2 regions of the Solwaraspora sp. WMMA2056 genome follow, and region 1 is predicted to be linked to the other one. Evidence: riboswitches for the same ligand, from Rfam matches in the RefSeq annotation. Region 1 holds a riboswitch; the other holds the start of a gene.
The links. Region 1 has a riboswitch for cobalamin ahead of O7608_RS24510 (ribonucleoside-diphosphate reductase subunit alpha). Riboswitches for the same ligand answer to the same signal wherever they lie in the genome.

Region 1 (4,733 bases):
GGGCGATCGCCACCAGCAGCGAGTTGCGCAGTCCGTGCTCGGCGACCCGCACCCGCAGCGCCGCCCAGCGCTCGGTCTGGGTCGGCTCGGCGCCCCACAGGTCGGGGTGCAGTTGCCCGCGCGCCACCCGGGTCTGCGGGTACGCCGGGTGCGGCCCGTACTGTTGCGCCAACCCGGCGGAGGTCTCCAGTGCGGTCAGGTAGATCTCCTCGGCGATCCGGGTGGACAGCTCCCGGGCGGGCGCTGAGTCGAACGGCAGACCGAGGGCGAAGAACACGTCCTGCAGCCCCATCATGCCCAGCCCGATCGGGCGCCAGCGCGGGTTGGACGCCGCGGCCTGCGTACTCGGGTAGTAGTTGATGTCGATGACCCGGTCGAGGAAGACCACGGCGGTGCGGACCGTGTCGCGCAGCCGTGCCCAGTCCACGTCGGCGGCCGTGGCCCCGGCCGCAGTCGAGGTCGCAGCTGCGGTCAGGTGGGCACCGAGGTTGATCGAGCCCAGGTTGCACACGGCGGTCTCGGTGTCCGAGGAGACCTCGACGATCTCGGTGCACAGGTTGGACAGGTGCACCACGTTGCCCGGTTCCCCGGTCTGGTTGCACAGCAGGTTGGACCGGTCCTTGAAGGTCATCCAGCCGTTGCCGGTCTGTGCCAGGGTGCGCATCATCCGTCCGTACAGGTCGCGGGCGGGAACCTGGCGCACGGCGAGCCCGGCGGCCTCGGCGGCCCGGTACGCGGTGTCGAACTCGGCGCCGTACAGGTCGGGCAACTGCGGTACGTCGGCCGGGTTGAACAGCGACCACGTCGCGTCGGCGTCGACCCGGCGCATGAACTCGTCGCAGATCCAGTTGGCCAGGTTGAGGTTGTGGGTGCGCCGGGCGTCCTCGCCGGTGTTGTCCCGCAGCTCCAGGAACTCCTCGATGTCGGCGTGCCACGGCTCCAGGTAGACGCAGGCCGCGCCCTTGCGTCGGCCGCCCTGGTTGACGGCGGCCACCGAGGCGTCCAGGGTGCGCAGCCACGGCACGATCCCGTTGGACAGTCCGTTGGTGCCCCGGATCAGCGCACCCCGCGAGCGGATCCGGGACCAGGAGATGCCGATCCCACCGGCGTACTTGGACAGCTTCGCCACCTGGGCGTACCGGTCGTAGATCGAGTCGAGCTCGTCGCGGGGGGAGTCGACCAGGAAGCACGACGACATCTGGGTGTGCCGGGTGCCGGAGTTGAACAGCGTCGGCGAGCTGGGCAGGTACGCCAGCGACGACATCAGCCGGTAGAAGTCGACCGCTTCGGTCGGGGTGTCGGACAGTCCGCAGGCCACCCGCAGCAGCCAGTACTGCGGTGTCTCGACCACCTGTCGGTTGGTGGGGTGGCGCAGCAGGTAGCGGTCGTAGACGGTCCGCAGCCCGAAGTACTCGAACCGGCGGTCGGCGGCCGGGTCGGTGGCGGCGTCGAGGTCGGCGGCGTGCTCGGCGACGAACCGGGCCGTCTCGTCACCGACGAGTCCGTGGGTGTGCCCGAGTCGGATCGCCTGGCTGAACGAGCCGATGCCCTGCCGGCGGACCTCGGTGCCGATCTGGTCGGCGAGCAGCCGGGCGGCCAGGCGGGAGTACTGCGGGTCCTCGCCGATCAGGTCGGCTGCGGTCTGGATCAGCAGCCGGGTCAACTCGGCGGTGGTGATGCCGTCGTAGAGACCGCTGAGCGTCCTGGCCGCGACCCGCCCCGGGTCGACGTCGGCGAGGCCGTCGGCGTGGCGCCGTACCGCGTCGCGGAGTCGGTCGGGGTCGACCGGCGTGGCGGTCCCCGCTCGGTCGCGGATTCGGGTCGGCTGCTGACCGGGCGTGGCCGCCGGTGCGGTAGCGGCGGGATGTGTGACGACGGTCACCTGTGGTGCCTCCTGGCATCGCCTCGTGGGAGGCCGGGCGGGCAGGCAGACGGGCGCGAACGCGCGATGGCCAACGCGTCGCAGCCGTCGGCCGTCCCGCGCGGCGATCGGACCACCGGGTACGCGTTCGGCGTATCCGGCACAACGGCAGGTCTTCGGACTTGTGGGCCGGACCGGACATGCCGGTCACCTACTGGCCGTCACTTCCCAGGCCGGGGTGGCCCAGTGTGCTCGACGGCGGTCGTTCCCACTCACCGCTGCGGGGCAGTCCCGGATTCGCGCCGGGTTCCCTGTTGCCTCGGCCGGGCTGGCTGCCCGGCCGAACCAGTTGCGTCCGGGACTATATCTGGTGGGTGGCTTCGCGGTAGGCACCTACATGTCGTGTCGGGGTGTCGCGTATTTCACTTGGCACTCCGGGTTGTCGCCGACAGCTTCCCGATATATCGTGAACGTATCAACGATCCTTCAGTGGAGGTTTACATGAGACGCGACAGATCACGGGGTGGCCCAGGGGCCTTCCTGCGCGGCGCCGGGTTCCCACCCTTCGGGCCCGGCTTCGGTGGACCCGGCGGACCGGGCGGGCCATTCGGGCCCGGCGGCCCGTTCGGTGGCCGGGGCATGGGCGGCGGTGGCCGAGGTGGCGGTCGGCGGCGGCGACCCAACGTGCGGGCCGCGGTGCTGGCCCTGCTCGTCGACGGGCCGATGCACGGCTACGAGATGATCCAGGAACTGGACTCCCGCACCGGGGGCGCCTGGCGCCCCAGCCCCGGCTCCATCTATCCCACCCTGCAACTACTCGAGGACGAGGGCCTGATCGTCGGCACTGCCGAAGGCGCCGGCGGCGGACGCAAGCGCTACGCGCTCACCGACGCCGGTCGGCCCGAGGCCGAGCAGGCGGCGCAGGCCGCCCCGTGGACCGAGCTCGCCCCGGAGACCGTCGACAGCTGGCACGATGTGCGCGAGTCCGGGATGCAGACGATGCAGGTGCTGCGGCACGTGCTGATGAACGGCAACGCGGAGCAGCGCGAGCGGGCGGTCCGGGTGCTCGACGAGACCCGCCGCAAGCTCTACGGCATCCTCGCCGAAACCGACGACGCCGGCCCGGGTCGGTCTCAAGACGGTTGAGGTGGTGGTGTCGATCCGGCCGGTCGCCGATCGTCGTTACCGCAGATGGCGACGTACGCCTCAGCGAGGAGAACCATGAAGTACATGCTGCTGTTCGTCAGCGCGCCCACCGACGCCCCCGAGCCGACCGTGCCGCAGTGCACGGTCGAGGACTGGATGGCGTACGACAAGGAGATGAAGGACGCCGGGATCTGGGTCAGCGGCAACGCCCTGGCCGACCTGACCACCTGCACGTCGGTGAAGGTCGACCCCGACGGGCAACGGGTCGTCACCGACGGGCCGTTCGCCGAAGCCCGCGAGGTGCTCGGCGGGTACGACATCATCGACGTGCCGGACCTCGACGTCGCCCTGGACTGGGCGGCCCGCTCGCCCGGTGCCCGCGACGGCGGGTCCGTGCAGGTGCGGCCGGTCGCCGACTTCGGGATGTGAGCGCGGATGGTCACCGACGGGCGGCGGGAGCACCATGGCGACGAGGAAGCCGTCGCCGCGGTGCGGACCTCGGTGGAGGCCGTGTTCCGGGAGGAGCACGGCCGGCTGCTCGCCACCCTGGTACGCCGCTTCGGTGACCTGCACCTGGCCGAGGAGGTCGCCGCCGAGGCAGTCGAGGCGGCCCTGCGGCACTGGCCGGTCTCCGGCGTACCGACCCGACCCGGCGCCTGGCTGCTGACCACCGCCCGGCGCCGGGCGGTCGACCGGATCCGGCGCGACCGCAACCTGGCACTACGGCTGGCCGTCCTGCAGGCCGAGGCGGACCGGGCCGATCCGGCGCCGGCGGCCGACGGCGACCAGGAGTTGCCAGACGACCGCCTGGCGCTCTTCTTCACCTGCGCCCACCCGGCGCTGACCGCGCAGGACCGGGTGGCGCTGACCCTCCGCTGCCTGGCCGGGCTGACCACCGCCGAGGTGGCCCGGGCCTTCCTGGTGCCGGAGGCGACCATGGCCCAGCGGATCGTCCGGACGAAACGGAAGATCCGCGACGCCCGTATCCCGTTCCGGGTTCCCGGCGTCGACGAGCTGCCGCAGCGCCTTCCCGGCGTCCTGCAGGCGGTGTACTCGATCTTCACCGAGGGGTACGCGGCCAGTTCCGGCCCGGACCTGCAACGACTGGACCTGGCCGAGGAGGCCATCCGGCTGGCCCGCATCCTGCGGCGGCTGCTGCCCGCGCAACGGGAGGTGGCCGGACTGCTGGCGTTGCTGCTGCTGGTGCACGCCCGCCGGCACGCCCGGACCGGCCCGGACGGGGCCGTCGTCCTGCTCGACGAGCAGGACCGCGACCGGTGGGACCGACCGATGATCGACGAAGGGTGTGCCCTGGCCCGGGTGGCGTTGACCGGCGGCCCACCCGGTCCGTACGGGTTGCAGGCCGCGATCGCCGCCCTGCACGACGAGGCACCCGACCTCGCCGGCACCGACTGGCCGCAGATCGTCGCCCTCTACGACGTACTGATGCGGGTCGCGCCCTCGCCGGTGGTGGCGTTGAACCGGGCGGTGGCGGTCGCCATGCGCGACGGCCCGGCCGCCGGCCTGGTGCTGCTCGACGAGCTCGTCGGGGATCCGAGGCTGCGCACCTACCACCTCTATCCGGCGTCGCGGGCCGACCTGCTGCACCGGCTCGGCCGGCACGCCGACGCGGCGGGCGCCTACCGGCAGGCGTTGCAGCTGGCCGGCAGCGAACCGGACCGCGACCATCTGCGCCGCCGGCTCGCCGCCGTCGAGGCCATGGCCG
Region 2 (4,733 bases), 620 kb from region 1:
CCGAGCTTGTCCGCCAACGCGGGCACCCGGGGGTCGGCCAGGGTGCACAGCACCGGGTTGGCGGCCGGCAGCCGGCGTCGGGTGACCCCGGCGGCCACCATCGTGGCGTCGCAGAGGATCGGCGCGCCGGCGCGCAGCGCGGCCCGGGCCGCCACCACCACCTGCGGCGAGAAGACCAGGTCGTCGACCAGGTCGACCATCCCGCAGGCGTGGATCATCCGGACGGCGACCCGGGCCTGTTCGGCGGTGAGCCGGCTCAGGTCGGCCTCGGCGCGGATGGTGGCGAACGACTGCCGGTAGATCTCGGCCCCGTCGCGGACGTGGTCCATCACGGCTCCTCGCGTGCGGTGCGGACGGCGGCGGCCAGCGCCGCCCCTGGTGGGACGTGGACGGTGGGGCGGCCGGGCGCGCTCACCTGGTAGCCGTCGCCGGTGGCGAGGACCCGCAGCGCCGGCCCCGCTGGGGTGCCGCAGCCGCGCTCACAGCCGATCCAGTGCACCGGCAGGTGCGCCCCGCCGGTCGGGTCCGGCCGTTCGGCGTGCGTCGCCGCCGCGTCGGCCCGTACGTCGGCCCGGGACCGGGCACAGCCGGGCCGGCCCGCGCAGGCGGTGACGCCGAGCCATGGCGACCCGGGATCGGTGTCGAGGCCCGCACGGTGCAGCCGGCGTGCCCAGCCGGGTGCGTCGGTGAGCCGGGGCAGCACCACGGTCCGCCACGGGGTGATCCGCGCCTGCGGTGCGGCGGCGGCGAGCAGGTCGGCCTGCGCGGCGGTGAGCCGACCCAGCGGTACGGCGAGCACGAGTGCCTGGTCGCCGTCGGGGCGGCGCAGCACGCCCACCGGCGGTACGCCGGACCGTCGCGGTGCGGTCGGCGGATCGGCCGCGACCCGGTGGACGCCCGGCGTGGTGGCGAGCGCCGCGACGAACCGTGCCAGTTCGGCGGCGGCGAGGTCGCCGATGCGCCAGATGGTGCCGGCCACGGCACGTTCGTCGGCGAGGAAGATCCGGGCGGCGGCGACCGCCACCCGGACCGCGTCGGTCGGCGTGGTCCGTAGGCCGTGGTCGACCCCGGCGAGCCGGATACCGACCCGGCCGTCCGACCCGGGCAGCAGGCCCACGTCGGGGCGCGCCGCGACGGTGGCGCCCCGGCCGTCGTCGACGGCGAACAGGAACCGGCCGGAGAGCCGGGCCAGGTCCGGCTGCGCGCAGATCGCCGCGTCGAGGGCGCGGACCTGCGCCGCGACGTCCCACCGAGGCACACTGTCCACACCGGCCAGTGGGGAGCCGAGGATGTTGCGGGCCCGGTCGTGTCCGGGTGCGGGCAGCAGCCCGGCCGCGCTCAGCCGGCCGGCGAGCACCCCGGCGGCGTCGGCGGCCACCCCCCGCAGTTGTACGTTGGCCCGACTGGTCAGCTCCAGGTGTCCGTCACCGAGGTCACGGGCGGCGGCGGCCAGTACGGTCAGCTGGCCGGCGGCTAGCAGCCCACCGGGGCAGCGGACCCGGGCGAGGTGCCCGTCGGCGGCCGGATGCAGCGCCAGCGTGCCGGGGCAGGCATCGGGGCCGCCCCGGACGGGCGGCAGCGGCGAGGCGGACACGCGGCGGATACTACGGGCTGCCACCGGGAGGCGACGCCCTCGCGGCGAATAGATCACACCTTGACGAAACGTCCCCGGGTCGTGACAGTGGTCGGTAGCCAACTGCGGCGGCAAGTGGAGGAAGCCGGTGTGATTCCGGCGCGGTCCCGCCACTGTCACCGGGGAGCGGACCCCACCGACGGCCACGGCCCCGATCCACGGGGCGGGAAGGCCGGGGCGAGCCTCGATCCGGGAGCCAGGAGACTCCGGTCGCCGCGACCGACGACCCGGGGCGCGGACCCCGAGGGAGGACCAGGCGTCCGATGATGCTACTTCTGTCCACTTCAGATACTGATCTGCTGAGTGGACGGGCCAGCGGTGCCGACTGGCGCCTGGCGAACCCGGCCCGGCTGTCGGTCGACGACCTCACGCCCCTGCTTGCCGACGTCGACCTCGTGGTGGTCCGGCTGCTCGGCGGCCGCCGGGCCTGGCCGGACGGACTGGACGCGCTGCTGACCGACGGACGCCCCGTGGTGGTACTCAGCGGCGAACAGGCACCCGACGCCGCCCTGATGGAGCTGTCCACCGTACCGGCCGGGGTGGCCGCCGAGGCCCACGCCTACCTGGCCCACGGCGGCCCGGCCAACCTGGCCGAACTGCACCGATTCCTGTCCGACACGGTGCTGCTCACCGGGCACGGCTTCGCCGCGCCGCGGCCGGCCCCGGAGTGGGGTGTGCTGGAACGCCCGAACGTGCCGACCGGACCGGGCCGGCCAACCGTGGCGGTGCTCTACTACCGGGCCCACCACCTGGCCGGCAACACCGGCTTCGTGCACGCGCTGTGCGACGCGATCGACGCGGCCGGCGGCCGACCGCTGCCGGTCTACTGCGCCTCGCTGCGCTCGCCCGACCCGCAGCTGCTGGCCACCCTGCGCCAGGCCGACGCCCTGGTGGTGACGGTGCTCGCCGCCGGCGGGACCAGACCGGCGACCGCTGGCGCCGGCGGCGACGACGCCTGGGACGTCGGCGCGCTCGCCGAACTGGACGTGCCGATCCTGCAGGGACTCTGCCTGACCAGCTCCCGGCAGACCTGGGCAGCCAGCGACGACGGGCTGTCCCCGTTGGACGCAGCGACCCAGGTGGCCATCCCCGAGTTCGACGGGCGGCTGATCACCGTGCCGTTCTCGTTCAAGGAGATCGACGCCGACGGGCTGTCGGTCTACGTCGCCGACCCGCAGCGGGCCGCCCGGGTTGCCGGCATCGCGGTCCGCCACGGCGCGCTGCGGCACATCGCGGCGGGCGACAAACGGATCGCGGTGCTGCTGTCGGCGTACCCGACCAAGCACGCCCGGATCGGCAACGCGGTAGGGCTCGACACCCCCGCCAGTGTGCTGGCGCTGCTGCGCACGTTGCGCGACGCCGGCTACGACGTCGGGCCGCCCGACGGCCCCGACGCGCTGCCGGGGCTGACCGACGGCGACGGCGACGCGTTGATGCACGCGCTGATCGCCGCCGGCGGGCAGGACCCGGACTGGCTCACCGAGGAGCAACTGGCCGGCAACCCGGTGCGCATCCCGGCCGCCGACTACCGTCGCTGGTACGCCGAGTTCCCGGCGCAGCTGCGCGAACAGGTCGAACGGCACTGGGGTCCGCCGCCGGGCGAGCTGTACGTCGACCGGTCCCGGGATCCGGACGGCGAGATCGTGCTGGCCGCGCTGCGTACCGGCAACATCGTGCTGCTGGTGCAGCCGCCGCGCGGCTTCGGGGCCAACCCGGTGGCCATCTACCACGACCCGGACCTGCCGCCGAGCCACCACTACCTGGCCGCGTACCGGTGGCTGGAGCACGGCTTCGGCGCGCACGCCGTGGTGCACGTCGGCAAGCACGGCAACCTGGAGTGGCTGCCGGGCAAGACCGTCGGGCTCAGCGCCGCCTGCGGGCCGGACGCCGCCCTCGGTGACCTGCCGCTGATCTACCCGTTCCTGGTCAACGACCCCGGCGAGGGCACCCAGGCCAAACGCCGGGCGCACGCGACCCTGATCGACCATCTGGTGCCGCCGATGGCCCGGGCGGACAGTTACGGCGACATCGCCCGGCTGGAGCAGCTGCTCGACGAGCACGCGAACATCGCCGCCCTGGACCCGGCGAAACTGCCGGCGATCCGGGCGCAGATCTGGACGCTGATCCAGGCCGCCCGGCTCGACCACGACCTCGGCCTGGACGACCGGCCGCACGACGCCGAGTTCGACGACTTCCTGCTGCACGTCGACGGGTGGCTCTGCGAGGTCAAGGACGTGCAGATCCGCGACGGGCTGCACGTGCTCGGGGCGGCCCCGGTCGGCGCGCCCCGGGTCGATCTGGTCCTGGCGATGCTGCGGGCCCGGCAGATGTGGGCCGGGCAGGTCGCCGCGCTGCCGGGCCTGCGGGAGGCGCTGGGCCTGGACGAGTCCGGGGCCGACCGCGACGGCACCGACGCCGCCGAGGCCACCGCCCGGGAGCTGGTCGCGGCGATGGAGGCACGCGGTTGGCGGCCGGACGCCGCCGCCGAGGTCACCACCGCCGTGCTCGGCGGACCCGACCCGGACCGGCCGTCCGGCGGCGACGCCGATTCCGAAGGCGAGCGGACCGCGCTGGTCACCCGGATCCTGCGCTTCGCGGCGACCGAGGTGGTGCCCCGGCTGGCCCGTACCACCGACGAGCTGACCCACGTCACGCACGCGCTGGCCGGCGGGTACGTGCCGGCCGGGCCGAGCGGGTCGCCGCTGCGCGGGTTGATCAACGTGCTGCCGACCGGACGCAACTTCTACTCGGTGGATCCGAAGGCGGTGCCGAGCCGGCTCGCCTGGGAGACCGGGCAGGCGATGGCCGAGTCGCTGCTGGCCCGCTACCGGGCCGACACCGGCGACTGGCCCCGCTCGGTGGGGCTGTCGGTGTGGGGCACGTCGGCGATGCGGACCTCCGGCGACGACATCGCCGAGGTGCTGGCGCTGCTCGGCGTACGGCCGGTGTGGGACGAGGCGTCGCGGCGGGTGACCGGCGTCACGGTGGTCCCGGCCGAGGAGCTGGGCCGGCCGCGCATCGACGTGACGGTGCGGATCTCGGGCTTCTTCCGCGACGCGTTCCCGCATGTGGTGGCCATGTTGGACGACGCGGTCCGACT

Region 2: it holds a riboswitch for cobalamin, as region 1 does, so the genes downstream of both, cobN (cobaltochelatase subunit CobN) here and O7608_RS24510 (ribonucleoside-diphosphate reductase subunit alpha) in region 1, are expected to answer to the same signal.

The regions. Positions count from the first base shown of each region.
Region 1 is NZ_CP128360.1:5,433,371-5,438,103, reverse strand. Features, by position in the region: gene O7608_RS24510 (ribonucleoside-diphosphate reductase subunit alpha) at 1-1,927, opposite strand, end outside; cobalamin riboswitch at 2,012-2,227, opposite strand; gene O7608_RS24505 (PadR family transcriptional regulator) at 2,363-3,007, shown strand; gene O7608_RS24500 (YciI family protein) at 3,083-3,436, shown strand; gene O7608_RS24495 (RNA polymerase sigma factor) at 3,443-4,733, shown strand, end outside.
Region 2 is NZ_CP128360.1:4,813,274-4,818,006, forward strand. Features, by position in the region: gene O7608_RS21690 (precorrin-8X methylmutase) at 1-329, opposite strand, end outside; gene O7608_RS21695 (ferredoxin-like domain-containing protein) at 329-1,594, opposite strand; cobalamin riboswitch at 1,713-1,839, shown strand; gene cobN (cobaltochelatase subunit CobN) at 1,897-4,733, shown strand, end outside.